Regions from separate parts of the Streptomyces inhibens genome, predicted to be linked through region 1. Evidence: riboswitches for the same ligand, from Rfam matches in the RefSeq annotation. Region 1 holds a riboswitch; each other region holds the start of a gene.
The links. A riboswitch is a leader RNA that binds a small molecule or an ion and turns the genes downstream of it on or off. The one in region 1 is predicted to bind cyclic di-AMP.
Positions count from the first base shown of each region.

Region 2: it holds a riboswitch for cyclic di-AMP, as region 1 does, so the genes downstream of both, KI385_RS18785 (transglycosylase family protein) here and KI385_RS32835 (M23 family metallopeptidase) in region 1, are expected to answer to the same signal.
Region 3: it holds a riboswitch for cyclic di-AMP, as region 1 does, so the genes downstream of both, KI385_RS21445 (M23 family metallopeptidase) here and KI385_RS32835 (M23 family metallopeptidase) in region 1, are expected to answer to the same signal.
Region 4: it holds a riboswitch for cyclic di-AMP, as region 1 does, so the genes downstream of both, KI385_RS27645 (C40 family peptidase) here and KI385_RS32835 (M23 family metallopeptidase) in region 1, are expected to answer to the same signal.

Region 1 covers NZ_CP084681.1:7,267,379-7,271,344, reverse strand. Annotated here, with positions in the region: gene KI385_RS32840 (GntR family transcriptional regulator) at 120-809, opposite strand; gene KI385_RS32835 (M23 family metallopeptidase) at 1,160-1,951, opposite strand; cyclic di-AMP (ydaO/yuaA leader) riboswitch at 1,964-2,120, opposite strand; gene KI385_RS32830 (M16 family metallopeptidase) at 2,331-3,713, opposite strand; gene KI385_RS32825 (M16 family metallopeptidase) at 3,752-3,966, opposite strand, start outside.
Region 2 covers NZ_CP084681.1:4,128,885-4,132,850, forward strand. Annotated here, with positions in the region: gene eno (phosphopyruvate hydratase) at 58-1,341, opposite strand; gene KI385_RS18785 (transglycosylase family protein) at 1,696-2,355, opposite strand; cyclic di-AMP (ydaO/yuaA leader) riboswitch at 2,363-2,531, opposite strand; gene KI385_RS18790 (transglycosylase family protein) at 2,780-3,868, opposite strand.
Region 3 covers NZ_CP084681.1:4,698,067-4,702,032, reverse strand. Annotated here, with positions in the region: gene KI385_RS21455 (PP2C family protein-serine/threonine phosphatase) at 1-345, shown strand, start outside; gene KI385_RS21450 (DUF2332 domain-containing protein) at 400-1,608, opposite strand; cyclic di-AMP (ydaO/yuaA leader) riboswitch at 1,902-2,049, shown strand; gene KI385_RS21445 (M23 family metallopeptidase) at 2,061-3,176, shown strand; gene KI385_RS21440 (aldo/keto reductase) at 3,258-3,966, shown strand, end outside.
Region 4 covers NZ_CP084681.1:6,059,675-6,063,640, forward strand. Annotated here, with positions in the region: gene KI385_RS27645 (C40 family peptidase) at 6-1,160, opposite strand; cyclic di-AMP (ydaO/yuaA leader) riboswitch at 1,168-1,337, opposite strand; gene pcrA (DNA helicase PcrA) at 1,643-3,966, shown strand, end outside.

The sequences.
Region 1 (3,966 bases):
CGCGCACTCATTAAGCACCCTGGACGGCATAAAGCGGAGCGCCGAATAGGGGATGCCACCCCCATCGGCCCCCGCCCCGCCGAAGCCCATTCCGCGCCTCTTTGTATACGGGGTGATTGTTAAGGGCGGACGCGTGCCGTGTTGACGGACCGTTTCGGATCCCTCACCTCTGTCGTGGCGCTGCGCCGCAGCCGGTACACCGGTAGGGAGCGCTCGATATGAGCCGCCATCAGGGCGCGGGCCCGTTCCGCATCGCCCCGGGCCACCGCGTCCAGCACCGCGCCGTGTTCGTCCCACGACTCACCCACCCGGGCCGGCAGTTCGACGACGTACATCCACTCGATCTTGCGCCGCAGTTGGGTCAACAGCGCCGTCAGGCTGGGGCTGCCGGCCGCCTGGGCGAGCGTTTCGTGGAACCAGCCGTCCAGTTGGCGCAGGTCCGCGGGGTTGCCGTGGCGCGCCCGCTCGCGGCCGAGCCGGACCAGGCCGCGCAGCACCTTGAGATGGGCCGGGCTGCGACGGGCGGCCGCGCGGGCGGCGCCCAGCGGCTCCAACAGGCCGCGGACGTCCAGGAGATCGGCGGCCTCCTGCTCGGTGGGCTCGGCGACACAGGCGCCCGCGTGGTGGCGGGTGGTGACGAACCCCTCGGACTGCAGGGTGCGCAGCGCTTCACGGACCGGCACTCTCGAGACGCCGTAGCGGGCCGCCAGGATCTCCTCGATCAGCCTGCTCCCCGGCGCCAGCGCACCGGACACAATGTCCTCGCGAATCGCCGTGCACACCGCATGCGCGGAAATATGGCCTCGCATCGTCCGTGCCTCCGCCGTAATCTCCTGGAAACGCCGCCGGTCGGCGACTTTTCCGTGACTCTATTCGACCGGGACGGCTTTTCCGGCGGACTCCTGTTATTCATGGTTATTTTTTGGCCAGTCGCAGGCCGTCATCGATGTATCCGGCGTGCATGGACCGCTCGCCGGATATACCGAAGCCCCGGCTGGGGGACCGGGGCTTCGGAAGACGGTGCGAGGCGGGGTGCCGGACAAGGCCGACACCGACGAGGCGGCGCCTCGGACACCGACGAGGCGGCGCCTCGGACACCGACGAGGCGGCGCCTCGGACAGTGACGAGGCGGTGCCTCAGGCGTCGGCGAGGCGGCGCCTCAGACGTTGACGCCGTGGGAGCGCAGATACGCGATCGGGTCGATGTCCGAGCCGTAGTCGGGGCCGGTGCGGGCCTCGAAGTGCAGGTGCGGGCCGGTGACGTTGCCGGTGGCGCCGGAGAGGCCGATCTGCTCGCCCGGGGCGACGGTCTGGCCGACCGAGACGCCGAGCGACGACAGGTGGCCGTACTGGGTGTACGTACCGTCGTGCATCTTGATCACGATGTTGTTGCCGTACGCGCCGCCCCAGCCGGCCTCGACGACAGTGCCCGCGCCCACGGCGTGGACGGAGGTGCCGGAGGCCGCGTGGAAGTCGATGCCGGTGTGGCTGCCCGAGGACCACAGGCCGCTGGAGGCCTTGTACGCGGTGGAGACGTAGGAGTCGGCGATGGGGACGACGAAGGCGTTGAGGCGCTTGCGCTCCGCGTCGCGGGCGGCGCGGACCTTGGCCTCGTGGGCGGCCTTGGCCTTCTTCCGGGCCTCCTCGGCGCGCCGCTCGGCCTCCTTCTTGGCGACGGCCTCGGCCTTCGCCTTGGCGGCGGCGACCTCGGCGGCGGCCTGCTGCGCGTCGGCCTGGGCCTCGATGCTGTTGGCGAGCTCGTCACCCAGCACGACGGCCTGCTGCAGACCGGTGTCGTGGGTGCGCGCCTCGTCCGTGGCGGCCAGCGCCGGCGAGGCCACGGAGGCGACAACGCCGCCGGCCGCGAGGGTGGCTATGCCGGCGATCTTGCGGGTCGTCCGAGCGGTGCGGCTCGCACGACGGTGCTTCCCGGTGGCACGGGTGAACGCCATGTGCTGGCTTGTCCTTTCCTTCCTTCTCGCCTACCGGGTTAGCTGACGGGTTCGGAGCAGGAAGGTCTCCTACGGGCTCCTCCGAAGAGGAGTCCGATTCACCCCAGGGGACATGTGGGTCCCCGGCTCCCCTGGCTCGCGCCGTACGGGGACTCGGCGATGACTGTTCGGTGCCACTGTTGTGGCGGACTTGTGACGAACAGCCGGACCGACGCTAATCGGGGCAACTTTCAATCGGCAAACAGAACCGCTTTTTTGTGCGGGATGCCACAAGAATCCGGCAACCAGCCGTGATAAACCGGACATACAGCGGCTCCCGCGGTGAACGAGCACCACGGGAGCCGCTTTGTCGATATGTGACCATCCGTCACATGACGGGCTAGCCGCTGACGACCGTCACCTCACCGATGCCCAGCGCCTTGACGGGCTCGGCGATCTGCGCCGCGTCACCCACCAGGACCGTGACCAGTCGGTCCACCGGGAAGGCGTTGACCGCCGCCGCGGTCGCCTCGACCGTGCCGGTCTCCGCGAGACGGACGTACAACTGCGCCTGGAAGTCGTCCGGGAGCTGCTGCTCCACCTGGTCGGCGAGAGTGCCCGCGACGGCCGCCGCGGTCTCGTACTTGAGCGGCGCGACCCCGACGAGGTTCTGCACGGCGACATCCCGCTCCTCGTCCGTCAGCCCCCCTGCCGCGAGGGTCCGCAGCACCTGCCACAGGTCCTCCAGCGCCGGGACGGTGGAGGCGGTGTCCACCGAGCCACTGATGGCGAGCAGCGAGGCGCCGGTGGCTCCCTCGGGAGACGTGGGGGCGGTGGAGCGCAGCACCTGGCCGAAGGCGCGCACCCCGTAGGTGTAGCCCTTCTCCTCACGCAGCACGCGGTCCAGCCGCGAGGTGAGGGTGCCGCCCAGGCAGTACGTGCCGAGGACCTGCGCGGGCCACACCCGGTCGTGCCGGTCTGCACCGATACGGCCGATGAGCAGCTGCGTCTGGACGGCACCGGGGCGGTCCACGATCACCACACGGCCGGTGTCGTCGGCGATGATCGGCGAGGCCTTCAGCGGCTCGGCGGTGGAGCCGCTCCAGGCGCCGAGGGTGTCGGCGAGCGCCGCGCCCAGGTCGATGCCGGTGAAGTCACCGACGATGACGGCGGTGGCCGTGGCGGGCCGTACATGGGCGTCGTAGAAGGCGCGGACGGCCGCGGCGTCGACGCGGGCGACGGTCTCCTCGGTGCCCTGACGGGGCCGCGACATGCGAGAGGTGGCCGGAAACAGTTCCTTGGACAGCGCCATCGCGGCACGCCGGGCCGGGTTGGCGAGCTCGTGCGGGATCTCGTCGAGGCGGTTGCGCACCAGCCGCTCGACCTCGCTGTCCGGGAACGCGGGGGCGCGCAGCGCGTCGGCGAGCAGGCCGAGCGCGCGGTGCAGCCGGGAGGCCGGCACCTCGAGGGAGACCCGTACGCCGGGGTGGTCGGCGTGTGCGTCCAGGGTGGCGCCGCAGCGTTCCAGCTCGGCGGCGAACTCCTCCGCGTCGTGCTTGTCGGTGCCCTCGGACAGGGCGCGCGCCATGATCGTGGCGACGCCGTCCAGGGCCTCGGGCTCGGCGTCCAGAGGGGCGACGAGATTGATCTCGACGGCGACGACCTGCTGGCCGGGGCGGTGGCTGGTCAGCAGGGTGAGCCCGTTGGGCAGTTGGCTGCGCTCGGGGGCCGGGAAGGCCCACGGCTTGGGCGCGCCGCCCTGGGGCTGCGGGTGGAAGTCCATGGTGCTCGCGGGGGAACCCGCGTGGGTGGTGGCGTCGCTCACTGGTCCGCCTCCCCTTCCTCGGTGTCGGCGGCGTCGGTCGGCTCGGTGGGCTCGTAGACGAGCACCGCGCGGTTGTCGGGGCGCAGCCGGGCCTTGGCGACCGCCTGCACCTCCTCGGGGGTGACGTCCAGGACCCGCTGGACGGCGGTCAGCGCGAGCTGCGGGTCGCCGAACAGGACGGCGAAGCGGCACAGTTCGTCGGCGCGGCCGC
Region 2 (3,966 bases), 3.1 Mb from region 1:
CGGGGACGTACGGGGTGCTGGGCGGTTGGCTCGCCCGATTAGCCCTTGCCGCCGTGATCAGCCCTGGCGGAACCGCGGGAAGGCGGAGCGGCCGGCGTAGACCGCGGCGTCGTCGAGGATCTCCTCGATGCGCAGCAGCTGGTTGTACTTGGCGACGCGCTCGGAGCGGGCCGGGGCGCCGGTCTTGATCTGGCCGCAGTTGGTGGCGACGGCGAGGTCGGCGATGGTGACGTCCTCGGTCTCACCGGAGCGGTGCGACATCATGCACTTGAAGCCGTTGCGCTGGGCCAGCTCGACGGCGTCCAGGGTCTCGGTCAGCGAGCCGATCTGGTTGACCTTCACCAGCAGCGCGTTGGCGGAGCCCTCCTCGATGCCGCGGGCGAGGCGCTCGGGGTTGGTGACGAACAGGTCGTCGCCGACGAGCTGCACCTTGGCGCCGAGCTTGTCGGTGATGACCTTCCAGCCGGCCCAGTCGTCCTCGAACAGCGGGTCCTCGATGGAGACCAGCGGGTAGGCCGCCACCAGCTCCTCGTAGTACTCGGTCATCTCGGCGGCCGAGCGGTCCTTGCCCTCGAACTGGTACTTGCCGTCCTTGTAGAACTCGGAGGCGGCGACGTCCAGCGCGAGCGCGATGTCCTGGCCGGGGGCGTAACCGGCTTCCTTGATGGCCTCGAGGATGAGGTCGAGGGCCTCGCGGTTGGAGCCCAGGTTCGGGGCGAAGCCGCCCTCGTCGCCGAGGCCGGTGGCCAGGCCCTTGGCCTTCAGGACCTTCTTGAGGGTGTGGTAGACCTCGGCGCCCCAGCGCAGCGCCTCGGAGAAGGACTCCGCGCCGATCGGGGCGATCATGAACTCCTGGATGTCCACATTGGAGTCGGCGTGCGAGCCGCCGTTCAGGATGTTCATCATCGGGACGGGCAGGACATGCGCGTTCGGGCCACCGAGGTAGCGGAACAGCGGGAGGTCACTGGCCTCGGAGGCGGCGTGCGCGACGGCCAGGGAGACGCCGAGGATGGCGTTGGCGCCGAGCGAGCCCTTGTTGTCGGTGGCGTCCAGGTCGAACATCGCCTGGTCGATCAGCCGCTGCTCGGTCGCGTCGTAGCCGACGAGCTCCGGGCCGATCTGCTCGATGACGGCCAGGACGGCCTTCTCCACACCCTTGCCCAGGTAGCGGTTCGGGTCGCCGTCGCGAAGCTCGATGGCCTCGAAGGCACCGGTCGAGGCGCCGGACGGCACGGCGGCACGGCCCGTGCTGCCGTCGTCGAGGCCGACCTCGACCTCGACCGTGGGATTACCTCGCGAGTCGAGAATTTCGCGGGCTACGACGACGTCGATGGACGGCACGTTGTCTCCTTCATGGGTGTCTGGAGTTCTGCAGCACGAGCCTAACGGGCTTGGGTGCGTCCGCTTGCCCTTGGCCCGCTCCGTGGGACGGAATGGCCCGAAAAGCTTCCCAAATGCCCAGTTCACGGGATGTTTGGGCGCATTGTTCGCCAAACGGGGAAAGTCGCGCGTGAGGGCTGGTCAGGGACGTGCGGCCGGATCGGGTACGGCGCGGGGTTCGGGCCGGTGTGCGGCCCGGGTGCGAGAAACCCCGCCGCGGCGCGCTGGGGGGAACGGCGCGCCGGGCGGGGTGGTCTCACGGAGGAAGAACGGGGCCCGCCGCCCGGGCCCGCGGAATCCCGGTGAGGGGACGGATCAGATGCTGAGCTTCTGGCCCGGGAGGATCAGGTTCGGGTTGCCGCCGATGACGGACTTGTTGGCCGCGTAGACCGACTTCCAGTTGGTGCCGTGGGCCTTGGCTATCTTGGCGAGGGTGTCGCCCGCCTTGACGGTGTAGTTGCCGTGGCCGTTCGACTTCTTCGGGGCCGGCTGCGCCTTCTCCTGCGCGGCGGCCGGGGTCTTCTTCACGGCGGCGGTGTTCTCCTGCGGCGCGGACTTGGTCTGCGCGGAGGAGCCGGAGGGGTTGACGTCGGCGGCGGGGCCACCGGAGGTCAGGCCGCCGGCGGCGGCGCAGGACCAGGCGCCCGGGCCCTGGATGGCGAGGAGCTTCTCGGCGGCGGCGATCTGCTGGTCCTTGGTGGCCAGGTCGGCGCGCGGCGCGTACTGGGTGCCACCGGCGGCGGCCCAGCTGGAGTTGGAGAACTGCAGGCCACCGTAGTAGCCGTTACCGGTGTTGATCGACCAGTTGCCGCCGGACTCGCACTGAGCGACCTTGTCCCAGGTGGCGACGGAGGCGGCGGAGGCGGAGGTGGCACCCATCAGCGGGACGGCGACGGCGGCACCGGCGACACCGGCGAGGGTGGCGACGCGGACGGCCTTGGAGGGACGACGGTGCTTGCCCTTGTTGATCAGCATGGTTCGTTCGTTTCCTCACCGACGCCTACGAGGTGAGCTGTCGGGTTCGGGCTGTGAGTGCCCGGCCGGGTGCACATGGCGCACCCGGCTTCACCCCAAGCCGGCTGACCCGCTTTCGCGGGCGGGGCCGGCACTTACCTTGGTTCCCCCGCTCCTGCCTTCGGCGCTTGCGCGTCAACTGCCTTCGATCACCGGCAGGATTCGGCGTGTGATCGACGGGCCCGCTTTGGCGAGCGGTCCCGACCGTAAGCAGCAACCCCCTTGATGTTCAAACCCCACCATCTGAACCAAGTTGACCGTTTTTGATCACGGGTTGGTCACATATCCGCAGGTGAAGCCCGTTATGACGGCAATGAGCAGACTGGGGCGTGACGGGCAACGAGAGCCTTGTCTCACTTTCACGAAATGGGACGAAGGCGGCGAACTAGCCTTCCTTGTGCCCGAGATCGAGCAGCTGACCCGGCTGGATCAGGTCCGCGTCGGAGCCGACGACGCCCTCGTTGCGCTCGTACAGCGCGGGCCATCCGCCGGGCAGCCGATGGGCCTGGGCGATGGCTGACAGGCTGTCACCCGGGCGCACGGTGTAGTCGCCGTCGGCCGCCGGGCCCGTACGGTGCGCGTCATCGCCGCGCGAGGCGTGCCGGCCGCCGGACGTCCGGTCGCCGTCGCCCTCGTCGCCCGCATCGCCGCGGTGCTTGCCCTTCGCGGGCACTTCACCCGGTATGCCGGCATTGTCGGTACGTCCGCCGCCGTCGGCCGGGTCGGCGGAGTGCGAGGCTTCGCCGTCCTCCTCGCCGGGCTTCGTGGAGCCGGACGGCTCCGGGGTGCGGTCCGTGCCCTGGGTCGCGTCGCCGGAGCCGGCCGAATCCGAGTCGTCGGGCGCGGACGGCGAGGGCGTCGTGCCGGACGGCTCGTCGGTCCGCCCGTCGGCCCGTCCGTCGGCCTGTCCGTCGGCCTGTCCGTCGGCCTGCCCGTCCTTCTTCCCGCCGGTCCGCCCGTCGTGCGGCCCGGAGGAGTCCGAGCCGTCGGGCTCGTCGGACGCATCGGACCGGTCCCAGGGGTCCGAGGAGCCTTCGGCGTCCGACGGGTCGGGCTGCGGGGTGGCGGTGCTGCCCGGGTTGACCTCCGGCGCGCGGCCGTCCTTGGTCAGTCCGGCGTCGACGGCACAGCTCGGCCAGGCGTCCGGGCCTCGGTCGTCGAGGATCGACTCGGCCACCGCGATCTGCTGGGCGCGGCTGGCGAGGTCGGGGCGCGAGGCATAGGCCGAGCCGCCGTAGTTGTCCCACATGTCCTGGGTCAGCTGCAGCCCGCCGTAGTAGCCGTTGCCCGAGGCCGAGCTCCACACGCCGCCACTCTCACACTGGGCGACCTTGTCCCAGGTCGCGGTGTCGGCGGCGTGGGCACCGCTCGCGCCGAGCAGTGGCAGGGCGATACCGGCCCCGGTCACTCCCGCCGTGACAAAGATGGCCGGTGCCTGACGGGGGCGACGGTGTCGGCCGTTCCCGGAACGCATACGGATGCCTTTCGCGCAGCGGTTGAGTTGTTCGACGATCCGTTCGAAGCGCTGCCCGGCCGGCCGATACGGGCGAGGCGCACCAAAAATCCGGTTCG
Region 3 (3,966 bases), 2.6 Mb from region 1:
CATCCCGCCCCGTTGATACTCACCCCGGACGGCGGACTACGTGAGCTCGCCCCCGCCTCGCCGGCGCTGCCCCTGGGGATGAGCGAGGTGGCGAACTGGCCGGACCGGCCGGACGAGACCTTCTTCCCGGCCGGCTCCCTGCTGCTCTTCTTCACCGACGGGGTGACCGAGGCCCGGAACCTGATCGGCCGCTTCTACGACCCGTCGATCAGGCTGCGCGGCCGCCACTTCCAGGGACCGGGCGACCTCTTGGACACGCTCATCGAGGACGTCGCACGGCATACGGGCGGGGCGCCGGCCGACGACATGGCCCTGCTGGCGGTGCAGCGGCCGATGGGGAAGTAGGGGCCGGCCGGCCCTCAGAGCCTGCCGGGCGGGTTCTTACGGGCGTGGAGCCGCTCAGCTCCCCGTCGTCCGCGCTGCCCCGGCCGCTTCCTCCGCACCCCGCAGCCGGTGCAGGCTCTGCCCGTGCGGGCCGGTGAGCGCGACGGGGCGCCCGTCCAGCGCGAGGGTGAGCAGCAGCTCGTCCTCGGGGTGCGGCAAGGGGGGCGCCGGCGCGGTGATCCACGGCAGGACGGAGTGGTGCTCGTTGGAGATCCAGTGCCCGCCGCCGGCCCGCCCCTCCAGCAGCGACCGTACGAGCTGTGCGAACTCCTCGCGGCGGGCGGGCGGGAGATAGGTCAGCACGGCGCTGTGGAAGATGACCAGCGTCGCCTCGGGCGGCGCCTCGGCGGCGAGCGCGGGCAGCTCGTCGATCAGATCGCCGCGCACGATCCGCGGCCGCGGCGCCGCCCGGACGGCCTCGACGGCCGCCGACAGCCGCGCCGCGCGCTCCTCGTCGCCCGGCCATACGAGCGCCCGCAGCCAGCGCAGATCGTCCGGTACGGCGACCGGGTCGAGCGGGTTGAGGTCGATACCGGCACGCCAGGCGATCTCGGGCAGCCGGTCGGGCAGCCGCTCGGCCGGCCACTCCGTACGGCACCCGAACACCACCGGGCTCCCCGGCGCCCCCACCTCGACCGCCCCGGCACCATGGGCGCCGCCCTCGTCCCCGTACCCCTGCTGATACCGGTACCGATAGCGGTCGGGGTGCAGACACAGCCCCGCCGACGCGCCGACCTCCAGCAGCGCCAGCGGCTGCGGCAGACGGGCGAGCAGCGGCAGCAGGGTGGCGCAGCGGGCCGGTTCGTTGGTCTGGGTGGCGCGCTGCATGATCACCGCGCGCACCTTGTCCCAGTGCCGGATCGTCCACTCGCGCCAGCGCCCGTAGGCCGCCGCGCCGTGCGGGCCCTGCTCCGCGTGCGGGCCGTCGAGATACCGGACGGCGGCGAGCAGGAGGTTCGGCTGCCGCTTGTCGCCGGCGGGCAGCGACCCCGACAGCAGATCGCAGAACTCCGGGTCCTGGCTGATCCGCGCGCTCAACTCCTCATGGGCGTCGGACCGCCCGCGCGCCTCCCGCCAGGAGAAGTCCCGGTACCGCTCCGCCACTCCCCGCGTACCGGCACCGCTGTCGATGCGCTCGTCGCTCGTGGTGTAGGGGGTGCGCGCGAGGTGTCCGGTGTTCGTGGCGCTCTCGGAGTGTCCGGCGTTCCCGACGTTGACGACCATGATCCGACGTTACTGCTCTCACGCTCCGTAACTGGGGGGCACCCCTCCGCATAACGACTGACGCACAATCAACGAGAGATCGTTTAGGAGTGCGCGGTCAACTCGCCCTGGTTTGCGACCTTGGCGGAGGAAAAAGTCCATGCCAAAGCTTGTGCGGAGCACATATGGATTCGCGGGAAGGCTTGGAAAACGGCTGCGATCTCTATTACTGTCCGATAACGCAGCGCGGTCGTCCCAGCCGTCGCAAGAGGCGGCACCGCGCGCCGACGCCGAATCCCGCACGCGCACTTCACGCACCTCCAGCGCTTCGAACTGCACCAAGGGAACCGGGGAACCACCTCCTTGGGGTGAATCGGACGCCCCCTCGCCAGAGGGCGCCCGTAGGAGACCTTCCTGCTCCGAACCCGTCAGCTAACCCGGTAGGCGAGAAGGAAGGAAAGGAGTGCGCCCCCGTGGCGTCCAACAGGCCTGCCCCCGAGGCTTCGTCCCCGTACGAGCTCGATGACCGAGGAGCCTTCCCGGGCCCCGGTGCGGACAACAACAGCGACGGGCCGTGGGAGGAATGGAATCCCGGCGAGGACTCGCTCCGCCCCGTCCGCGGTAAGCACCGGGTGGCCAGGCAGCGTGGCGGCGGACTCGCCCGCAGCGGCACGGTCCTGGGCGTCGGCGTCATCGCGGCGGTCGGCGCGGGCGGCATGGCCGCGGCCGAGAACCGCCCGCCGGTCCCGATCTCGATGCCCGACATCGGCGGCATGGCCGACGACATCTCCGACAAGCTGCCGGACGCCAAGTCCCTGCCCGGCATCGGCGACCTCATATCCGACTCGGACGCGAACGAGGGCGCCGACTCCGCCGCCTCGGCGAACGCCGCTTCCGCGGCCGACTCCCCGGGCCCGCTGAGCCGGACCACGCAGACGGGTACGGACGCCGGCGAGGCGCTGCGCAGCCGCATCCTCCAGCAGGCCGACGCACAGCAGGGCGCCGCCGAGCAGGAGGCCCGCGAGGCCGCCGAACAGGCCGCGATCCAGCAGGCCGCGAAAGAGGCGGCCACCCAGCAGAAGGCGGCCGAGAAGGCCGCGGCCGCCAAGGAGGCGGCAGAGCTGGAGGCCAAGCGCAAGGCGGAGGAAGCGGCCCGTCAGAAGGCGGAGGCGGAACGCCTGGCCAAACTCGCCAAGAGCTTCATCGCCCCGGTCTCCTCCTACACCCTCACCGCCAGCTTCGGCCAGGCCGGCGACCGCTGGGCCGCGGACCACACCGGGCAGGACTTCGCCGCCCCAACGGGCACTCCCGTCAAGGCAGTTCACTCCGGCACCATCACCCAGGCCGGCTGGGCGGGCTCGTACGGCTACCGCATCGTCCTCACCCTCGACGACGGCACCGAGCTCTGGTTCTGCCATCTGTCCTCGATGGTGAAGACCTCCGGCAAGGTCGACACCGGCGATGTCATCGGCCGCGTAGGTGCCACCGGCAACGTCACCGGCCCCCACCTCCACCTGGAGGTACGCCCGGGCGCCGGTGACCCGATAGACCCGATGCCGTGGCTGCGCGACCACGGCGTCAACGTCTGACGCATCCGACACCGGTTGCCGTTGGGTTGCTGATGGAGGGGAGGGGGAATATCCCCCCTCTCCTCAACGCTGCAACCACGTATGACCGCGACACCGCACACCCCCCATGCCCCCAAGGCCCTCGGCTCGCTCTCCGTCTCGCCCCTCTCCCTCGGCGGCAACGTCTTCGGCTGGACCGCCGACGAGAACGAGTCCTTCGCCGTCCTCGACGCGTATGTGGCGGGCGGTGGCAACTTCATCGACACCGCGGACGTCTACTCCGCCTGGGTGCCGGGCAACAAGGGCGGCGAATCCGAAACCGTCATCGGCAACTGGCTGGCCTCCCGCGGCAATCGCTCCGATGTCGTCATCGCTACCAAGGTCGGCGCGCACCCCGACTACAAAGGGCTGTCCGCCGGCACGATCAAGGCCGCGGTCGACGAGTCCCTCACCCGTCTCCGCACCGACTACATCGACCTCTACTACACCCACTACGACGACGAATCGGTCGAGGTCTCGGAGTTCCTCACCGCCCTCAACGACCTCGTCCAGGCCGGCAAGGTCCGTGAGATCGCGGCCTCCAACATCTCCGCGAAGCGCCTGGAGGAGTCCCTGGCCTTCTCCGCCCGCGAGGGCCTGGCCCGCTACGTCGCCCTCCAGCCGCACTACAACCTGGTCTCCCGCGACACCTACGAGGGCGAACTCGCCGATGTCGCCGCCCGCAACGGCGTGGCGGCCGTCCCGTACTTCGCCCTCGCTTCCGGCTTCCTGACCGGCAAGTACCGCCCGGGCACCACGGTCGACAGCGCCC
Region 4 (3,966 bases), 1.2 Mb from region 1:
CGGGCTCAGGCCGGGCGGACGCTCCCGTAGATCGGCATGTAGTAGATCGACTCCTCCCGGACGTTGGCACCCGGGTGCGGCGCGTGGATCATCTTGCCGCCGCCTATGTACATGCCTACGTGGCTGATGTCGTCATAGAAGAACACCAGGTCACCGGGCTTGAGATCGCTGGTCGCCACCCGCTGGCCGACCTTGACCTGGTCCCAGGTCGTGCGCGGCAGATCGACCCCGGCCGCCTTCCACGCCGCCTGCGTCAGCCCCGAGCAGTCGTAGGAGGTGGGGCCGGTCGCGCCCCAGACGTACGGCTTGCCGATCTGGGCGCGGGCGAAGGCGAGCGCCTTCTCGGCCTTGGTGGTGGACGAGTCGCCGGTCGAGCCGCCGTCCGTCGAGCCACCACCGGTCTGGCCGCCGGTGGAGCCGCCGCCGTCCTGCTGCTGCTGCTGACGCTCCCGCTCCTGCTGCCGGCGCGCCTCCTCCTCGGCCTTGCGCTTGGCCGCCGCCTCCTTCTGGCGCTCCAGCTCCGCCAGCCGCGCCTTCTCCTGGGCGGTCAGCCGGGACAGCAGCTGCCGGGCCTCGGCCAGCTTGTCCTGGACGGCACGCTTGGACTCCTTCAGGGAGGCCTGCGACGTCTGCAGCTGCTCCAGGCTGCGGGTCGCCTCGGCCCGCTGCCGGGTGGCCGCCGCCTGCTGCTCCTGGTAGTCGGTGACCGCCTGCTTTTGCCGACCGGTCAGCCGCTCCATCAGGTGGTTGCGGTCGACGAACTGCTGCGGGTCCTTGGCGAGCATCAGCTGCGCCGTCGGGTTCATGCCGCCGGTGCGGTACTGCGCCGAGGCGAACATGCCCAGCTCGCGCCGGGATTCGTTCATCTTCTCCGCGCGCTTGGCGGCGGCGTTCAGCAGGCCGTCCACGGTGTCGCGCTGATGATCGGCGTGCTCCTTGGCCGCGTTGTACTTCTGGGTGGCCACCTCGGCCTGGCGGTAGAGGCCGTCGACCTTCTGCTTGACCTCTTCGATGGTGGGCTTGGGCGCGCTGGGGGCCGCGTCGGCGGACTGCGAGAGCAGGGTGACCGAGGCGAGGGCGGCGGTGGTGAACCCGGCCGCCGCACGACGACTCCCGGGGGAGGTGAGGACGCTGGTGCGCGGCTTGCGATGGGACGCCAAGGCCGGCAACTCCTTCCGTGGACCGCCTACCGGGTTAGCTGTCGGGTTCGGGCGGGTGTCGCTGACGGAAGGCTTGCCCTACGGTCCGGACGTCTGCTGGCGCAGTCGTACGGATCGATTCACCCCATTGGTGCTGGTGGGTCCCCGGCTCCGGGTGCCTGGCGGCAGGGCCGGACTCGGCGCGGGCGGCCCGTGCGGACGCGGTCGTCCGCGGGGAGGCGGGCTGCCTGAGCGAGGACGTTAGCCAACTCGTGTGGCTCCTGTGAAGGCTGATGTTCGATATGCCCGAAACCTTTTCGTGACCTGAACGCGATGAGGGGCTCCTTGTGGCAGATGTCGGATTCGGGTAGGTGGGTGCGCGCCCCGGCCGACGCGCGGACGGCCCCCTGACCAGCCACAGCGCCGCGGCCCGCCCCGCACGAGGCCGACTATCGCCCACTCCGCAGCACGCTGTCGGTGCGGCGGCCTAGACTCGGTGGGCGATGAGCAGCCTCTTTGACGACAGCTTCCTGGCGGACCTCGGCCACAAGGGCGAGGAGGAGCACCCGCCACCTCCCGAGGACGAGCACGGCCCGGCCCCGGAGGAGATCCCCGCCGACCTCTTCGGCGGGAAGTTCGACGCGCCCGTGCCCAGGGAGGCGTACTACCGCGACGGCGCCGCCCGCCCGCCCGTCGACGCGGCGGCGCTGCTGGAGGGGCTCAACGACGAGCAGAAGGCCGCCGTGGTGCACACGGGCAGCCCGCTGCTGATCGTCGCCGGCGCCGGCTCCGGCAAGACCCGGGTGCTGACCCACCGCATCGCGCATCTGCTCGCCGAGCGCCATGTCCACCCCGGCCAGATCCTCGCGATCACCTTCACCAACAAGGCCGCCGGTGAGATGAAGGAGCGCGTCGAGGAGCTGGTCGGCCCGCGTGCCAACGCCATGTGGGTCTCCACCTTCCACAGCGCCTGCGTACGGATCCTGCGCCGCGAGTCCAAGAAGCTGGGCTTCACGTCCTCCTTCTCGATCTACGACGCCGCCGATTCGAAGCGCCTGATGGCCCTGGTCTGCCGCGACCTGGACCTGGACCCCAAGCGCTTCCCGCCCAAGTCCTTCAGCGCGAAGATCTCCAACCTCAAGAACGAGCTTATCGACGAGGAGACCTTCGCCGGGACGGCGGCCGACGGTTTCGAGAAGACTCTGGCCGAGGCGTATGCGATGTACCAGGCGCGGCTGCGCGAGGCCAACGCCCTGGACTTCGACGACATCATCATGACGACGGTCAATCTGCTCCAGGCCTTCCCGGATGTCGCCGAGCACTACCGCCGCCGCTTCCGCCACGTCCTCGTCGACGAGTACCAGGACACCAACCACGCCCAGTACACCCTCGTCCGCGAGCTGGTCGGCCCTGGTACGGCCGAGATGCCCGCCGCCGAGCTGTGCGTCGTCGGTGACGCCGACCAGTCGATCTACGCGTTCCGCGGCGCCACGATCCGCAACATCCTCCAGTTCGAGGAGGACTACCCGGACGCCACGACGATCCTGCTGGAGCAGAACTACCGCTCCAGCCAGACCATCCTGTCCGCCGCCAACGCCGTCATCGAGCGCAACGAGAACCGCCGCCCCAAGAACCTCTGGACGGACGCCGGCGCCGGCCCCAAGATCACCGGCTATGTCGCCGACACCGAGCACGACGAGGCGCAGTTCGTCGCCGACGAGATCGACCGGCTGACGGACGCCGGCGACTCCAAGGCCGGCGATGTCGCCGTCTTCTACCGCACCAACGCCCAGTCCCGTGTCTTCGAAGAGATCTTCATCCGGGTCGGGCTGCCCTACAAGGTCGTCGGCGGTGTGCGCTTCTACGAGCGCAAGGAGGTCCGCGACGTCCTGGCGTATCTGCGGGTGCTCGCCAACCCCGAGGACACCGTCCCGCTGCGCCGGATCCTCAACGTCCCCAAGCGCGGGATCGGCGAGCGCGCCGAGGCGATGATCGACGCCCTCTCCTCCCGCGAGAAGATCACCTTCCCGCAGGCGCTGCGCCGGGTCGACGAGGCGTACGGCATGGCCGCCCGCTCGACCAACGCCGTCAAGCGCTTCAACGTCCTCATGGAGGAGCTGCGCACGATCGTCGAGTCCGGCGCCGGGCCCGCCACCATCCTGGAAGCCGTCCTGGAGCGTACGGGCTACCTCGCCGAACTCCAGGCCTCCACCGACCCGCAGGACGAGACCCGGATCGAGAACCTCCAGGAACTCGCCGCCGTGGCCCTGGAGTTCGAGCAGGACCGGGAGGAGGCGAACCCCGGCACGCTCTCCGACTTCCTGGAGCAGGTCGCCCTGGTCGCCGACTCCGACCAGATCCCCGACGAGGACGAGGACGGCAGCGGCGTGATCACCCTCATGACGCTGCACACCGCCAAGGGCCTGGAGTTCCCGGTCGTCTTCCTGACCGGCCTGGAGGACGGCGTCTTCCCGCACATGCGCTCGTTGGGCCAGACCAAGGAGCTGGAGGAGGAGCGCCGGCTGGCCTATGTCGGCATCACCCGCGCCCGCGAGCGGCTGTACGTCACCCGCTCGACGATGCGCAGCGCCTGGGGCCAGCCCTCGTACAACCCGCCCTCCCGGTTCCTGGAGGAGATCCCGGACGACTATGTCGAGTGGAAGCGCACCGGCGCCGCGACGCCGTCCGCCTCGATGGGCGGCCTGAAGGCGGGCAGCGGGAGCGGTGGCGGCTTCGGCGGGGGCATCGGAGCCACGCTGTCGTCGGCCCGCTCCAAGGGCCCGAGCGGCTTTGCGACCCGCCGTGCCACGGACCGCCAGGTGGCCTC